DNA from 3 places in the Ensifer meliloti genome. Region 3 is predicted to be linked to each of the others. Evidence: predicted binding sites of a transcription regulator. Region 3 holds the regulator's gene; each other region holds the start of a gene.
What was found. Region 3 encodes LexA, which represses DNA repair genes until DNA is damaged. Its sites were predicted from a motif close to TGTTCNNNNTGTGTTCNG; they were not measured.
Positions count from the first base shown of each region.

Region 1: the regulator LexA is predicted to act here: its motif matches at 2,425-2,442, upstream of ruvC (crossover junction endodeoxyribonuclease RuvC).
Region 2: the regulator LexA is predicted to act here: its motif matches at 2,772-2,789, upstream of PZL22_RS12370 (ATP-dependent helicase).

Region 1 is NZ_CP120365.1:1,675,520-1,680,774, reverse strand. It holds gene PZL22_RS15265 (MBL fold metallo-hydrolase) at 1-276, shown strand, start outside; gene PZL22_RS15260 (YebC/PmpR family DNA-binding transcriptional regulator) at 393-1,139, shown strand; gene PZL22_RS15255 (LLM class flavin-dependent oxidoreductase) at 1,326-2,315, opposite strand; gene ruvC (crossover junction endodeoxyribonuclease RuvC) at 2,484-2,996, shown strand; gene ruvA (Holliday junction branch migration protein RuvA) at 3,071-3,688, shown strand; gene ruvB (Holliday junction branch migration DNA helicase RuvB) at 3,860-4,900, shown strand; gene PZL22_RS15235 (metallophosphoesterase) at 4,902-5,255, shown strand, end outside.
Region 2 is NZ_CP120365.1:1,075,128-1,080,382, reverse strand. It holds gene PZL22_RS12375 (GNAT family N-acetyltransferase) at 1-106, shown strand, start outside; gene PZL22_RS12370 (ATP-dependent helicase) at 156-2,729, opposite strand; gene PZL22_RS12365 (carboxymuconolactone decarboxylase family protein) at 2,855-3,265, opposite strand; gene PZL22_RS12360 (cyclase family protein) at 3,282-4,103, opposite strand; gene PZL22_RS12355 (efflux RND transporter periplasmic adaptor subunit) at 4,406-5,255, shown strand, end outside.
Region 3 is NZ_CP120365.1:375,777-381,031, reverse strand. It holds gene PZL22_RS08890 (hypothetical protein) at 1-130, opposite strand, end outside; gene PZL22_RS08885 (calcium-binding protein) at 531-1,610, shown strand; tRNA gene PZL22_RS08880 (tRNA-Cys) at 1,655-1,728, opposite strand; gene lexA (transcriptional repressor LexA) at 1,949-2,665, opposite strand; gene PZL22_RS08870 (hypothetical protein) at 2,890-3,054, opposite strand; tRNA gene PZL22_RS08865 (tRNA-Ala) at 3,164-3,239, opposite strand; gene PZL22_RS08860 (DUF1254 domain-containing protein) at 3,421-4,959, opposite strand; gene PZL22_RS08855 (DUF1254 domain-containing protein) at 5,035-5,255, opposite strand, start outside.

The DNA of each region.
Region 1 (5,255 bases), 1.3 Mb from region 3:
GAGCTCGACGAAAGCCATTACCGGCAGATCGGCCGGCTCGACGTGCTCATGGTGCCGGTGGACGGCGGGCTGACGATGGGCGCGGAGAGCATGAGCCGTGTCGTCTCGCGGCTGCGCTCGGCGCTGATCCTGCCGATGCACAGGCCGATGACCAACGACTTTCTGGCGATGTTCGGCGATGACTTCGACAAGCGCTTCGCCACGGAGCCTTCCGTGAAGGTGTCGCTGCGTTCCCTGCCGAGCAGACCGCTCATCTATGTCCTGCAGGGCGTTTGAGGACCGCTGCAGCGCATTTCCCGCCTCCTGAAAACACGACGCGACTGCTGGACTGGACGCGGCAATGAAACTATAAGGCGCCCGATCTCACCAAAATCACGCATGCAGAGGGCGTCATGGCTGGCCATTCACAGTTCAAGAACATCATGCACCGCAAGGGCCGTCAGGATGCGGTGCGCTCCAAAATGTTTTCCAAGCTCGCGCGCGAAATCACCGTCGCAGCAAAAACCGGCCTTCCCGACCCGACGATGAATCCGCGTCTGCGTCTGGCGATCCAGAACGCCAAGGCGCAGTCGATGCCGAAGGACAATATCGAGCGCGCGGTCAAGAAGGCTGCGGGCGGCGATGCCGAGAATTACGAAGAAGTCCGCTACGAGGGCTACGGCCCGGGCGGCGTCGCGGTCATCGTCGAGGCGCTGACGGACAACCGCAACCGCACCGCCTCCAACGTACGATCCACCTTCACCAAGGCGGGCGGTGCGCTCGGCGAAACCGGTTCGGTTTCCTTCTCCTTCGATCGCGTCGGTGAAATCACCTACAAGCTTTCCGCCGGCGACGCCGACAAGGTGATGGAAGCGGCGATCGAAGCGGGTGCCGACGACGTCGAGACCGATGAGGAAGGTCACACCATCACCTGTGGGTTCGAGGATATCGGCGAGGTGTCGAAGGCCCTCGAAGGCGCGCTCGGCGAGGCGGAGACCGTGAAGGCGGTCTGGAAGCCGCAGAATACCGTGCCGGTCGACGAGGAAAAGGCACAGTCGCTGATGAAGCTCATCGACAATCTCGAAGACGACGACGATGTCCAGAACGTCTACTCGAACTTCGAGGTCTCCGACGAGGTCCTGGCGAAGCTTTCGGCCTGAGGAGAGGAAGGGTACCCCCCTCTGGCCTGCCGGCCATCTCCCCCGCAAGGGGGGAGATCGGCAAGCGGCGATGTTCCACTCAATTCAATTAGGCAGCGTGCACGCACTGCATTCACCGTCGGGTAGGACGGGAGAATGCCCGGCAGGGCAAAGCGGGGCGTATCGGGCCGGTTGCGATCAGAGCACTCAACCCGTTCTCCGGATCCCGCCGAACAGCTTCACCGAACGCAATCGCGCTTCCATGTCGAAAATCGGCATCGAGACGATCAACTCGTCCGCCTTGGTGAGATCGAGAAACGCCTCGATCTTTCGGCGGATCGTCTCGGGGCCGCCGACCACGGCGTAGCTCATTGCGTGGTCGACGAAAATCTTCTCGTCCTGGCTCCAGAGGCCGTCCATCGATTTGACCGGCGGCGGGAAGCGCCCGCGCGCATTGCGGCGAAGCGCGACGAAGGATTGCTGCATGGAGGTGAAGAGGTGGTTCGCCTCCTCGTCCGTGTCCGCTGCGACGCCCATGACTCCGACCATGACATGCGGCTTGTCGAGCTGTGGCGACGGGGTGAAGCGCTCGCGGTATATTTCGAGCGCGGAAAGCAGCATGTCCGGCGCGAAATGCGAGGCGAAGGCGAAGGGAAGGCCGAGCATGCCGGCGAGATGGGCACTGAAATGGCTCGAACCGAGCAGCCAGATCGGCACGTTCGAATCCGCGCCCGGAACGGCGATGATCTTCTGGTCTTCGGTCGCCGGGCCGAGAAGCGCCTGCAGTTCCACGACATCGTTGGGGAAATTGTTGGCGCTCGCCTCCATGTTGCGGCGGAGCGCCTGCGCCGTTCTCATGTCCGTGCCGGGCGCGCGGCCGAGGCCGAGATCGATGCGGCCGGGGTAAAGCGCCGCAAGCGTGCCGAATTGCTCGGCGATGACGAGCGGTGAATGGTTGGGCAGCATGATGCCACCTGAGCCGACGCGGATCGTCCGCGTGGCCGAAGCCACATGCGAAATCACGAGAGACGTCGCGGCGCTGGCAATGCCCTTCATGCCATGGTGTTCGGCCAGCCAGAAGCGCTGATAGCCATTCTCCTCCGCCGCGATTGCCAGCCGCTGCGAATTTTCGAGCGACTCTGCGATGCTGCCCCCTTCGGTGATCGGCGACAGGTCGAGAATGGAAAAGGGGATCATGGCGAGGCTTTCAATTAAGAGAAATTGATCTTCCGCAATGTAGGTTCAAGTTTCCTTACGCCAAGGGTGCCCCGGCGCTTTTAGACAGTACGCGACCATTTCTGTGCAATGTTTTTGTTTTGTTCACTTTTTGCTGGCAGCGTCCCGCCGACCGAAATAGGGTGAAGCATGCAGAATACGATTCGCATCATCGGCATCGATCCGGGCTTGAGGCGCACCGGCTGGGGGGTCATCGAAACGCTCGGCAATTCGCTGCGTTTCGTCGCTTCCGGCACCGTCACTTCCGATGGCGAGTTGGATCTTGCCTCCCGCCTCTGCCAGTTGCATGACGGGCTTGCCGAGGTGGTGCACGGCTACCAGCCGCACGAGGCCGCTGTCGAACAGACCTTCGTCAACAAGGATGCGACCGCCACGCTGAAGCTCGGCCAGGCGCGCGGCATCGCCATGCTGGTGCCGGCCCGGGCGGGCTTGAGGGTCGCGGAATATGCGCCGAACGCCGTCAAGAAGGCCGTGATCGGCGTCGGCCACGGCGAAAAGCAGCAGATACACATGATGTTGAAAGTCCTGATGCCCAAGGCCGAGTTCAAAGGCAACGATGCCGCCGACGCGCTCGCCATCGCCATCTGCCACGCCCATAACAGGCAGGCAGTGACGAGCCGCCTTGCGGCGCTTGCGGGGTAGGTCGTGCGAATGAATATGACGGCAAGCGATACGCCCTCTGGCCGGCAGGTCAAAGGGCGTTGGAGGGCAACCGGATGATTGGCAAGCTCAAGGGCACGATAGACGAGATCGGCGAGGACCACGTGGTTCTCGACGTGCATGGGGTCGGGTATGTCGCCCATTGCTCGGCGCGCACGCTCGGAAAGCTCGGAAGCGCCGGAGAGGCGGCCGTGCTCTTCATCGAGACCTATGTGCGCGAGGATCAGCTGAAGCTGTTCGGGTTCCTGAGCGCGTTGGAGCGCGAATGGTTCCGCCTGCTTCAGAGCGTTCAGGGTGTGGGATCCAAGGTGGCGCTGGCGGTGCTCTCCACGCTGACCCCCGGGGAACTCGCCAATGCCATCGCCTTGCAGGACAAGACGTCGATCTCGCGCGCGCCGGGCGTGGGTCCGAAAGTTGCCGTGCGTATCGTCACCGAACTCAAGAACAAGGCTCCGGCCTTCGCCGGCGAGATGGCACCATCGATCGGCCTCAAGCAGGAGCTCGGCGAAGGCGTTGCCGCAGCGCCGGTTGCGGACGCGGTCTCGGCGCTCACCAATCTCGGCTATTCGCGAGACCAGGCGGCCAACGCCGTTGCGGCTGCGCTGAAAAACGGCGGGGAGGGCGGCGACAGCGCCAAGCTGATCCGCCTCGGCTTGAAGGAACTGTCGCGGTGAGGAAGCGGCGAGCCTTCCTGCGGCCACAAAAGCATTGGAGTAGAGGGACGCTGGCCGTTCTCGCTGGATTGATCCGGGCGCCCCAATTATGGTTGAGCGCGGCAGCGGCGGTGACCGGCCTCAACACCGGCACCCCTATGGCCGCGGACAGCCCGAAACGGAAGCAATGACATGAGCGAAGCCGCACGTCTGATCGCGCCGGAAAAGCGAGGCGAAGACCTCGATGCGACCATGCGCCCGCAGACGCTCGACGAGTTCACCGGCCAGGCTGAAGCCCGCGCCAATCTGAAGATCTTCATCGAGGCGGCGCGCAATCGCGGCGAAGCGCTCGACCACGTGCTCTTCGTCGGCCCGCCCGGGCTCGGCAAGACGACGCTGGCGCAGATCATGGCGAAGGAGCTCGGCGTCAATTTTCGCTCGACTTCCGGCCCGGTGATCGCCAAGGCCGGTGACCTTGCGGCGCTGCTCACCAATCTCGAAGAGCGCGACGTGCTCTTCATCGATGAAATCCACCGCCTCAATCCGGCCGTCGAGGAAATCCTCTATCCGGCCATGGAGGATTTCCAGCTCGACCTCATCATCGGCGAGGGGCCGGCGGCCCGTTCGGTGAAGATCGATCTCGCAAAGTTCACCCTCGTGGCGGCGACGACGCGCCTCGGACTGCTGACGACGCCGCTGCGCGATCGCTTCGGCATCCCCGTGCGGCTCAATTTCTATACGGTCGAGGAGTTGGAGCTGATCGTCCGGCGTGGCGCGCGGCTGATGGGTCTCGGCATGACCGACGAAGGCGCGCGCGAGATTGCCCGCCGGGCGCGCGGAACGCCCCGCATCGCCGGCCGCCTCCTGCGCCGGGTGCGCGACTTCGCCGAGGTCGCACGGGCGGAGGCCGTGACGCTAAAGATTGCCGACGAGGCGCTGACCCGGCTGCTCGTCGACAGCATGGGTCTCGACCAGCTCGACCGGCGCTATCTGACGATGATCGCCCAGAATTTCGGCGGCGGGCCGGTGGGGATCGAGACGATCGCCGCCGGGCTTTCCGAGCCGCGCGACGCGATCGAAGACATCATCGAGCCCTATCTGATCCAGCAGGGCTTCATCCAGCGCACGCCGCGTGGCCGCGTGCTCACGGCGAATGCTTGGAAGCATCTCGGCCTCAATCCGCCACGGGATGTCGAGGCAAGCCAATTCCGGCTGACGCTCGAGGACGACTGAAATGATCACCCGGCGGGGCTTCATGAAGGTCCTCGGCGGTGGATTGGTGAGCGCCGTGGCCCTGGGCAGCTACGCCTTCGGCATCGAACCGCTTGCGCGTCTGAGGGTGGCCCGCTACGCCCTGACGCCACCCGGCTGGAGCCCCGGCCTGAAGCTCCGCCTGGTCGCGCTCGCGGATGTTCATGCCTGCGAACCCTGGATGTCTGCGCGCCGCATCGCATCCATATGCGAGCGCGCCAACGACCTCGGCGGCGACGTGACGGTCCTTCTCGGCGACTACGCTTCCGGCATGAATCTCGTGACGCGCTATGTCCATTCGAGCGAGTGGTCGAAGGCGCTTGCCACGCTCAGGGCA
Region 2 (5,255 bases), 700 kb from region 3:
GCCGCGTGTCTATTGGCTGACCCACGAGACCAACGACACGGCGATGCAGCTCTACGACAAGGTGGCCGAGAAGCCGGGCTTCGTTATGTATCGAAAGATGTTTTGAGGCCGATAAGGTAGAGCGGAAAACCGCTGCACGGTTTTCCCGGAAGTGCTCACACCCGTTCTACGAACCCATCCAGCACGCGCTTCTGCCCGGCGCGGTCGAAATCGATCGTCAGCTTGTTGCCCTCGATCGCCGCGATGTTGCCGTTGCCGAACTTGATGTGGAAGACCCGGTCGCCGACATTGAAGCGGGAGGGCTCGGCGCTCGTCGACTTGGCGACGAGCTCGCCTTCGATGGTGCGGGTGCGGGGGCCCGATTCGCCGTAACCGATGCGTTCGATGGCGTGGCCGGAGCGGGTGCCCCAATTGTCTCGGGTGGCCTCCGACCGGTGCTGCTGGGCGCGTTTCCAGCCGGGCGTCTGGTAATTGTTCTCGAAGGGATCGGCCTTGTCGAAGCGCGACTGGCCGTAACCGCCGCGACCGTAACCGCCATAGGAGACCTCCTGTTCGGCCACTTCCACATGAGCGATCGGCAACTCGTCGAGGAAGCGCGAGGGAAGCGTCGATTGCCAGAGGCCGTGGATGCGGCGGTTCGAAACGAACCAGATATGACAGCGGCGCTTGGCCCGGGTGATGCCGACATAGGCGAGGCGGCGCTCCTCCTCCAGACCTGCGCGGCCGCCTTCATCCAGGGCGCGCTGATGCGGAAAGAGCCCTTCCTCCCACCCCGGCAGGAAGACGGTGTCGAATTCCAGCCCCTTGGCCGAATGCAGCGTCATGATGGAGACGGCGTCCATATTCTCGTTCTGCTCGGCGTCCATCACCAGCGCGACGTGCTCGAGAAAGCCGCGCATGGACTCGAAGGCTTCCATCGAACGAATGAGCTCCTTCAGGTTTTCGAGGCGCCCGGGCGCTTCCGCCGATTTGTCGGCCTGCCACATGGCGGTATAGCCGCTCTCGTCGAGGATCTGCTCTGCAAGTTCGGTGTGCGGCGTCGTTTCGAGCAATGTCTGCCAGCGGCGGAAATCGGCGACGACGTCGAAGAGGCCCTTGCGAGCCTTCGGCTTCAATTCGTCCGTCTCGACGATGTCGCTTGCCGCGGCCAGCATCGGGATGTCGCGGGCCCGGGCATAGTCGTGCAGGGTGCGGACGGTCGTCTCGCCGAGGCCGCGCTTCGGCGTGTTGACGATCCGCTCGAAGGCGAGGTCGTCGGCGGGCTGGCAGACGAGGCGGAAATAGGCCATGGCATCGCGGATTTCGAGCCGCTCATAGAAGCGAGGGCCGCCGATGACGCGATAGTTGAGGCCGAGCGTGACGAAGCGGTCTTCGAATTCGCGCATCTGGAAAGAAGCGCGCACGAGGATCGATATGTCGTTCAGATTGTGCTTCTTGCGCTGGAGCTGCTCGATCTCTTCGCCGATCGCGCGAGCCTCCTCCTCGGAGTCCCAGGCGGCATGAACATGCACCTTCTCGTCGTCGGGATTCGTGCGCTCGGTAAAGAGCGTCTTGCCGAGCCGGCCCTCGTTATGGGCAATCAGATGCGCCGCCGCGCCGAGGATATGCTCGGTCGAGCGGTAGTTGCGCTCCAGCTTGATGACCTTGGCGCCGGGGAAATCCTTCTCGAAGCGGAGAATGTTGTCCACCTCGGCGCCGCGCCAGCCGTAGATCGACTGGTCGTCGTCGCCGACGCAGCAGATGTTGACGGTGGGTTGCCCCTCACCCCGGCCCTCTCCCCGTTCTGACGGGGAGAGGGGGGATTGCGAACGCGCCGCTTGTCCCTTCTCCCCGTCGGACGGGGAGAAGGTGGCCGGCAGGCCGGATGAGGGGCGATTTCGCGACGCTTGCGTCTGCTGGGCCAGCAGCCTCAGCCACATATATTGCGCCGTGTTGGTGTCCTGGTACTCGTCGACGAGGATGTAACGGAACTTGGCGTGATACTCCTTCAGCACGTCCGGATTGGCGCGGAACATGCGGATCGGATGCAGCAGCAGGTCGCCGAAATCGCAGGCATTCAGGGTCAGCAGCCGGTTCTGGTAGGCGGCATAGAGCTCGCGGCCCTTGCCGTTGGCAAAGGCGCGGGCATCGCCTTCCGGGATTTGCGACGGGTCCAGGCCCTTGTTCTTCCAGGTGTCGATCATGCCGGCGAACTGCTTGGCCGGCCAGCGCTTGTCGTCGAGGCCCTCCGCCTGGATGAGCTGCTTGATGAGGCGAACGACGTCGTCGGTGTCGAGGATGGTGAAGTCGGACCGCAGGCCCACCAGCTCGGCATGGCGGCGGAGGAGCTTGACCCCGATCGAGTGGAAGGTGCCGAGCCAGGGCATGCCTTCGACGGCGTGGCCGACGAGCACGCCGATGCGCTCCTTCATCTCCCGCGCCGCCTTGTTGGTGAAGGTGACGGCGAGGATCTGCGAGGGATAGGCGCGGCCGGTCGAAAGGATATGGGCGATCCGCGTCGTCAGAACGCGCGTCTTGCCGGTGCCGGCGCCGGCGAGCACGAGTACCGGACCTTCCAGCGCCTCGACTGCCTCCCGTTGCTCCGGATTGAGCCCGGAGACATAGTCCGGTCGCTGGGCCTTGTCGCGGGCGGCCATGGCGCGCGCGGCGATGCCGCCGCCGGCGGCCGCGGGTTTCCGCGGCGCGGGCTCCTCGTCGAAAAAGGGAATATCGTCAAAACCTTTGGTCATGCGGCCCAATGTAGTGATTCGGGACCGAAAGGCCAGAAAGGATGTTCTTCTTTTATTCCGGAACCTTCGCCCACCCGGGCATGCCTGTGGAAAGACTGGTGTTTTCAGGCCGGCATGCCGAGTTTTTATGTTCTGCCGGACGCGTCGAACACCGGATCGACCGGCACCTGCAGGGCCGTCGCGAGCTGGTTGGTCTTGGCGGCAAGCGAAATGACGCGCAGGAGATCCGCGTGCTCGGCGTCCGTCATTCCCTTGGCCCTGGCGGCGGCGGTATGGGAATGAATGCAGTAGCCGCAGCCATTGGTCACGGAAACGGCGATATAGAGCATCTCCTTCACCAGTGGATCGAGCGGCGAAGGCGTCGCCATCACCGCCTTGACCTCCGCCCAGGTCCGCTCCAGCAGATCGGGGTCGAAGGCGAGCCAGAGCCACATATTGTTGATGAAGTCCGATTTCCGGGTCGCGCGGATGTCGTCGAAGACGGCCTTGACGCGTGGGTCGGATTCGGGACCGGATGGCGGCGCAACAGTGCTCATGCTTGCTCCATGCGTTTCAAACGAGAGCGAAGACGCGGGCCGGGCCGCCGGTGCCGCCGCGGTGCTTGGGCGCGCCGAGGACCAGCGTCGCGCCCTTCGCCGGCAGCTTGTCGAGATTGGCGGCCGCCTCGAGCCCCCAGCGGCCTTCCGGCAGCCAGGCGTAGTGGGCGGCGAAATCGGGTGAGATGCCGTGGTCGAGCGAGAGCGTATCGACGGCAATGCCGGCTGCCCTCGTGTCCTCGATCAGGAACTTGGCTGCTTCGACGTGAAAGCCGGGGAAATGCATCTTTCCAGCCGTGTCGGCATTGCGGAACTTGTCGCTGCCGAGATGATCCGACCAGCCCGACAGCATGGCGACGCAGGCGTTCTCGGGAATGTCCCCGTTGGCGGCGATCCACGCTTTGATGTCGTCCGGCGTCAGCTGCGCATCCGGATCGGCGGCCGCCTTCTCGCGGATGTCGACGACGCAGAGCGGCACGATCAGCTTGTCGAGGGGCAGCTCCGCCACCGAAAGGCCGTCGGCGGAGAAGTGCAGCGGCGCGTCGACATGCGTACCGGTGTGCTCGTTCACCCGAAGTTCGAACAGGTTGAACTTGTGTTCGGCATATTTGAACTTCTGCTCCCGGAAGAATTGCTGCTGGCCGAAGAAGGTCGGAAACTCCTCATGAAGTTCATGGGTGAGATCGGTGACGCTGCCGTGGCCGGCGGCAAGCGCCGGAGGTACGATTCCCATGCCGGCGGCGGCAATGCCTGCCGTACCGACCGCGGCCGCACGGAGCAAACCGCGCCGCGACACCATCCGCTGCTTGACCGATTCGATGACGCATGCATCGCACATTGCCGTCTCCCTTCGTGTCGAGAGCCGGCCCGAAACAGCCGCCGGCGACGAACAGAATAACCGAGCCACGCAAGCTGTAAACATGCCGCCGCCTCACCGCCGGCGTGTGCGTTTCAGGACGGCGCAAGCGCCATCATGCCGCCACCAAAATCGCTTTTGTTACAATTGCGTAATGATGCCATTCCGAGATTGCCCGGACGTCTGCAAACAACGATAATCAGCGCAAATCGGAACGTTCCATCGGGTGCGCGCCTCGTTGGAGCGCGCTTTTCTTTTGGAGAGCTTTTCTTTTGGAGACATGAATGCGCTTTTGGAATCAGCTCGCGATCAGCGTCGTCGTCCTCGCCGTCGGGGGCGCCGCGTGGGTGCGTCTTGCGCCCGGAGCGGGTGAGACCTTGGCCGCGATCGGGGTTTCGCAACCGTTGATCGATGCCTTGTCGGGACCGCAGGGCGGCGAAGGGGCAAGGGGCGGTTCGGGCGATAGCGAGCGCGGGCAGGGTCGACGAAGCGGCTTCGCGGAAGCACCCCTGGTCGTCGTCAAGCCGGCCGAGCGCGCCGTCGTCAACGACAGGCTGAACGCGATCGGCAACGGCGAAGCGATCCGCTCGGTTACCGTGACGCCGACCGCAACGGGAAATCTCACCGAAATACTGGTGAAGTCGGGCGACAGGATCACGGAAGGCCAGGTCATCGCGCGCCTCGACAGCGACGACCAGATGATCGCTGCCGAGCAGGCGCGGCTGACGCGCGACAGTGCCCGGGAGAAGGTCGAGCGCTACCGCAATCTCAGCACCGCGCGCGCAGTGACCGTCGTCGAGGTGCGTGACTCCGAAATCGCGCTGCAGGCGGCCGAACTGGCGCTGAAAACGGCCGAGCTCGACCTGAAGCGTCGCGATATCGTGGCGCCCTCCAAGGGGGTGGTCGGGATCATCACCGTCAATATAGGAGATTACGTCACGACCTCGACGCCGATTGCCGTCGTGGACGACCGGTCGCAGATCCTTGTCGATTTCTGGGTGCCCGAGCGCTTCGCCGGCAAGATCTCCGTCGATCAGCCGGTGACCGCGAGCGCGATCGCACAGCCGGGACGCGCGCTTCAGGGCGTCGTTCACGCGATAGACAACCGCCTCGACCCGGAGAGCCGGACGCTCC
Region 3 (5,255 bases):
TGATCAGCGCCAACCTTCTCGGCGCAATCACCATGAACAGCAAGGCGACGACTGCTGCAATACAGACGCCCTCGACCACATGCCCGAGCCAATCGAAGTGGCGCTGAATGTAGCCCCAAGGAATATCCATCACATCGCGCTTCGAGTGCCGCCCTCCCGATGAGGCCGGCCGACGGGACGCTATAGCACAATCGCCGATCACGAGACCACATGGTCCTCCGGGTTCTGCTCTTCGTGGACGTCGTCCGGAGCGTGGGCAACCTCTTCCGTCTTTCAGCATCCGGACGCAGAACTTCACCGGAAAGTACAACCTGTAGTTAATCCGAAGTGGTCAATGGACAGGAACATCGCGTTCGGCAACATTAGAGCACTTTCAGGAAAAGTGTGGACGGTTTTCCGTGCGGAAGTGCGTATTTTCAAAGCGTTAGCCCGCTCGTCACTCCGACGAGGCCGGACGAGGTCGACGCCCCCAGGGCCGTCCGGGTCCCCAAGACGAGCATCACCTGCTTTGCAGCACTGTGGAGAGAAAAATGGCGCATCTGATCGGTGGCATCGCCCCTTGGCTCGGGCTCGACAACCACATCTTCGGCACGAACGATCCGGACATTGTCTTCGGAGACCCATTCACGACCGACAATAGCCTGGGAGTCTTCGAAATCGGCGGCTTCCTGTCTTCGGGGCAGGGTGGCCGCGACAGCCTTGACGGGCACGGAGGCGACGACACGCTCTTCGGCGACGCTTGGGCGATCTCCGATCAGGGGCGTGGTGGCGACGACCAGCTCGACGGCGGCGCCGGCGACGACACGCTGTACGGCGATGCCTTCTCGATCGATGTGAGTGACTCCGCGATCGTCGCCGGAGGGAACGATCGTCTCTCGGGCGGCAAAGGCAACGATACACTCTACGGCGATGGCTACAATTGCCTCAGAGGACGTGGTGGCGACGACTGGCTCGACGGCGGCGCCGGAGACGATATTCTCTCGGGCGACGCTTTCTCCCTCGGCGATTTTTTCGTTGGCGGGAACGATCGGCTCCAGGGCGGAGAGGGCCATGACAAACTCTACGGAGATGGCCTCGACCAGGGCGTCGTGGAATCCGGCATCGGCGGCGACGACCACCTCTATGGTGGTTCTGGCAACGACTTTCTTGTTGGAGATGTTCTTTTCTCACGTGGCGGCAGTGGCGGCAACGACCTGCTCGACGGAGGCAAAGGCGATGATGTCCTGTATGGCGATGCAGAGGTCGGCGTGGACACCGCGGGTGGGGACGACCTCTTGATTGGCGGCGCCGGTAACGATCAGCTCTGGGGCGATGGCCGACTTACCGCAGCCTTCGCGGTCGAGACCGGTGCCGATCAGTTCCTGTTTGCGCGGAACAGTGGGCGGGATAAGATCTTCGACTTCGAATTGGACAAGGACATCATCCAAATCGCCGGCTATGGCTACGACGACTTCGCCGATTTTTTGTCCAACATCGGCGACGATGCTGACGGGAACGCTGTCCTGCAGCTGAATGGCACGGTCGATCAGGTCACTCTGATCGGCATCCACGCTGCCGACCTCAGCGCTGCCAACTTCGTCTTTGCGAATGCGGATTTCGCCCTCGTCTGACGAGAGGAAGTTTGTCGGTAACAAAGCTGATCAGGTGTGGCTTTTGGAGGCCTCGGCCGGAATTGAACCGGCGTACAAGGATTTGCAGTCCTCTGCGTCACCACTCCGCCACGAGGCCTCTACGATTTGCGTTTTCAAATCGTGGCGCGGATTTAGAATGATTGACCGCAATCCGCAAGAGGGTACATTTGGAATAGGGACTTTTTTATTCTGTATAAATGTGTCTTCCGTTCTATGACCGGGCGTGGTCATAGCGTCCCAAGGCGCAATACTCCCACGTCAGCGCTTTGAAATTGCGTACTTTCGTAGGAAGCGGCTGCGCACCTGGTCAGGAAGCTCTAATGATAGCGCCGGATGAGGCCGACGAGCCTGCCTTGGATCTTGACCCGGTCCGGACCGAATATGCGTGTTTCGTAAGCCGGATTGGCGGCCTCCAGCGCAATAGAGGCGCCCTTGCGACGGAATCGCTTCAGGGTCGCTTCCTCGTCGTCGATCAGCGCGACGACGATATCCCCGGGGCTGGCGGTGCTTCCGTTCCGGATGATCACCGTATCGCCATCGAGGATGCCGGCCTCGATCATCGAATCGCCCTTGATCTCGAGAGCGTAGTGCTCGCCGCTGCCGATCATTTCAACCGGTACGGATATATCGTGCATATTGTTCTGGATTGCCGAAATCGGCACACCGGCGGCAATGCGGCCCATGACCGGAACGGCGACCGATGCGGCCTCGGCCGGCGGCGCCGGTTTCGGTGCGGGGGGCGGCGCAGCAGGCTTGCCCAGACTGCCTTCGATCACGCTCGGCGAAAAGCCGCGGCGGACCTGCGAAGCGCCCGCATAGGCCTCCGGCAGCTTGATGACTTCGAGGGCCCGGGCGCGATTAGGTAGCCGGCGAATGAACCCACGCTCTTCGAGTGCGGTGATCAAACGGTGGATGCCCGATTTGGACGCAAGGTCCAAGGCGTCCTTCATCTCGTCGAAGGACGGCGGGACCCCGGATTCCTTCATTCGTTCGTGAATGAACAGAAGCAATTCCTGTTGCTTGCGGGTCAGCATGGCGTCACTCCAGAATCGCGAAACAAATCAAGAACAGAACCTATCTGTTCCATATGTGTTCCGCAAGTGCCTAAAATTCCGTGAATTTCGCTTGCTGTTGAATGCCGATCCGCCCCGCGATCCGGCGTGTCGATGGCGATCGCTCGGAATTCGGGGCAGGGGCCGATACGCTCTCGCATGTTTTGGGCTTACGGCGGGCGGCGCAGTCGGTCGCCTATGCAATGCTAATAGGCAAGGCGCAGTCCGCCCGGCGTAAGAACGTCGAATTCAGGCTCGGGATAAGGCCCGTACCACTGGGTGTAGGTCGTGTTGGTCGAGCCTGTGCTGGCGCACCCCGAAAGGGCGAAGAGGGAAAAAATTGCGGCTGCCACCAAAGATTTAACAGGCATGTTTTGCTCCACTCGCGGGAGTTGCCCAGACCTCGAACGGGTCAGACTAAAACTTTCTCTCAAATCAGCTTTTTTGGCAAGCAGCGAGCCGGCAGGGAGGACTGGTGGATGGTGGAGCCGAAGGGAGTCGAACCCTCGACCTCCGCAGTGCGATTGCGGCGCTCTCCCAACTGAGCTACGACCCCACTGGTCAACGATTGTATAAGAGTTTTCGGCCGACCGCGCCAGTGCATTCCACTTGCCGAATGCATCGCAATACAGAGATGAGGCTGACGACTGCAAGCCGCGTCGGTGCCCGCCGGCTGGCAGATAGGGCGGAGTGCAAGGTCACGAACACACAACGCCACTATCGGCTTTCAGCACTGGCTATTGAGCCACCTCGATCGCGGGCGGCTGCCAAGAGCCATCGAGAATTGCCTCTTTGCCCCAATAGGCGCGGATGTAGAGCGAGAACTTCCCGTCCGGCGCGGGCAGCCAGTTGTTTTCCTTGTCGCCCCCGGGCGACTTCGCGCCGGCGTAGAGGGTAAGCGAACCGTCGGAGTTGCGCTTTAGGTTCTTGTTCTTGGTGCCGAGTGAGTAGCGTTTGAGGTCGTTCGCGTGGAAGAGATGCTTGTCGTTGTACAGGGTCAATGACCAGAACCCGTTGACCGGCGGCTCCTGCCCGGCTGGGAAGGTGATCGCATAGCTGCCGCTGCCGCTGAGTTCTCCGCCCGCGCCGTCGTGGTCGGTGTAGAAATATTGCGTCTCGTTCGGCCGGTTGTCGAACATGTTCGATTTTGCCGTTCCGGTCCGGTTGAAATAGTCGACGCCGAACTGCGCATTGTTGGTAGAACGGTTCCATCCGTTCCCGGCCGGACGTCCGTTGTGCTTCCACTGGAAGAACGGCTGGATGACCTTGTCTTCGGTCTCGACCGCGGTCGCAACCAGCACCTTTTTCAGTTCGGGGTCCTTGGAGGCTGCATCGAGCAGCAGGCGGAATTGGCCATAGAGAGCCTCCTCGCCCGGCAACGGATCGACAGTGTCGAGAACCTCGCCGAACTGATCGAAGAACTTATCCGGGACCACCCATTTGGTTTCCTCGCCAGACGATGGCGGTCCGGGAATGTCCGGGACCTTGGCCCATTCGATCGTCTTCATCTCTCCGTCGAAATCCTTCAGCGGATAAGCGACGACCTGGTTGATGACCTCTTGAATCGCTTTCCTGTCCTCGGGCGTGTCGTCCTGGAAGACCCTGGGAATGGCGTTGGCGAGCGAGGTAGGGCAGCGCAAAACATCTGTGATCCCGTCCGGTTTCAGGCCGCTCCACCTCGGACCGGCGAGCAGGTAGAATCCGGGCTTCGAGCCATATGGTTTGCCTAGATGACCGAACTGGTCGGTGCGTGCGTCGTACAAAGCATAGACCCAGAAACGGTCGCCGAAATCCGGCACCTGAATCACGACCGGCTCTTCATCAAGCGCGAAGAAGCCCAAGCCGTAGACGACATCCTGGTTCGGGCACGTGACGAAAGTTTCCGACGGCTCAATGTAGTCGTTGAGCATCGCGATCTGGCCCCGCGGTGCGGCGGGCAGGACGCCGTTGAGGTGGCCCGGTTCCGGTGCCTGAGTGATCGCCGCCCTGCGGTTGATCATGTTAACCATCGGCCAGCCCCAGACGTAGGCCATCTGCGCAACCGTTCTTGCATAGTCGGGAGACATCACGATGCCCGTGGCGGGTTGCGTAACAGTTGCGGATGCGGCGTGCTGCTGTGCCTGCGCCGCATTGGCCGTGACGGCGACCGAGGCCGCCGTCACGGCGGCGGGAACCGCCGCTCCGGCGCTCACCGCTGCCAGCGATGCCGCACCCATGCCGCCCTTCATCAAGTCGCGCCGGGTGATGTCGAGTTGATCATTGAAACTCGTTTTCATAGCATATTCCTCTGTTGAATCGCTCCGGTTGGGCACTTGGACATGGGCGCGTTTCGTTGGGGACGCGCCCCGACCTCACTCCACCCTGACCACATCATCCGGCTTCCAGGTCTGATCGAAGAACTCGACGCCGGTTCCGTAGAGACGCAGCGCTATCAGGAAATTCCGGCCGCCGACGGTTTGGATCCAGTTCGAGTCCTGCGCGTCGGCAGGTTTTTCCGGTCCGAACCACAGGTCCACCGAGCCGTCCTGGTTCGTCGCGACCTTGTTGAAGCCGTTGATGGACGGCATCAGCT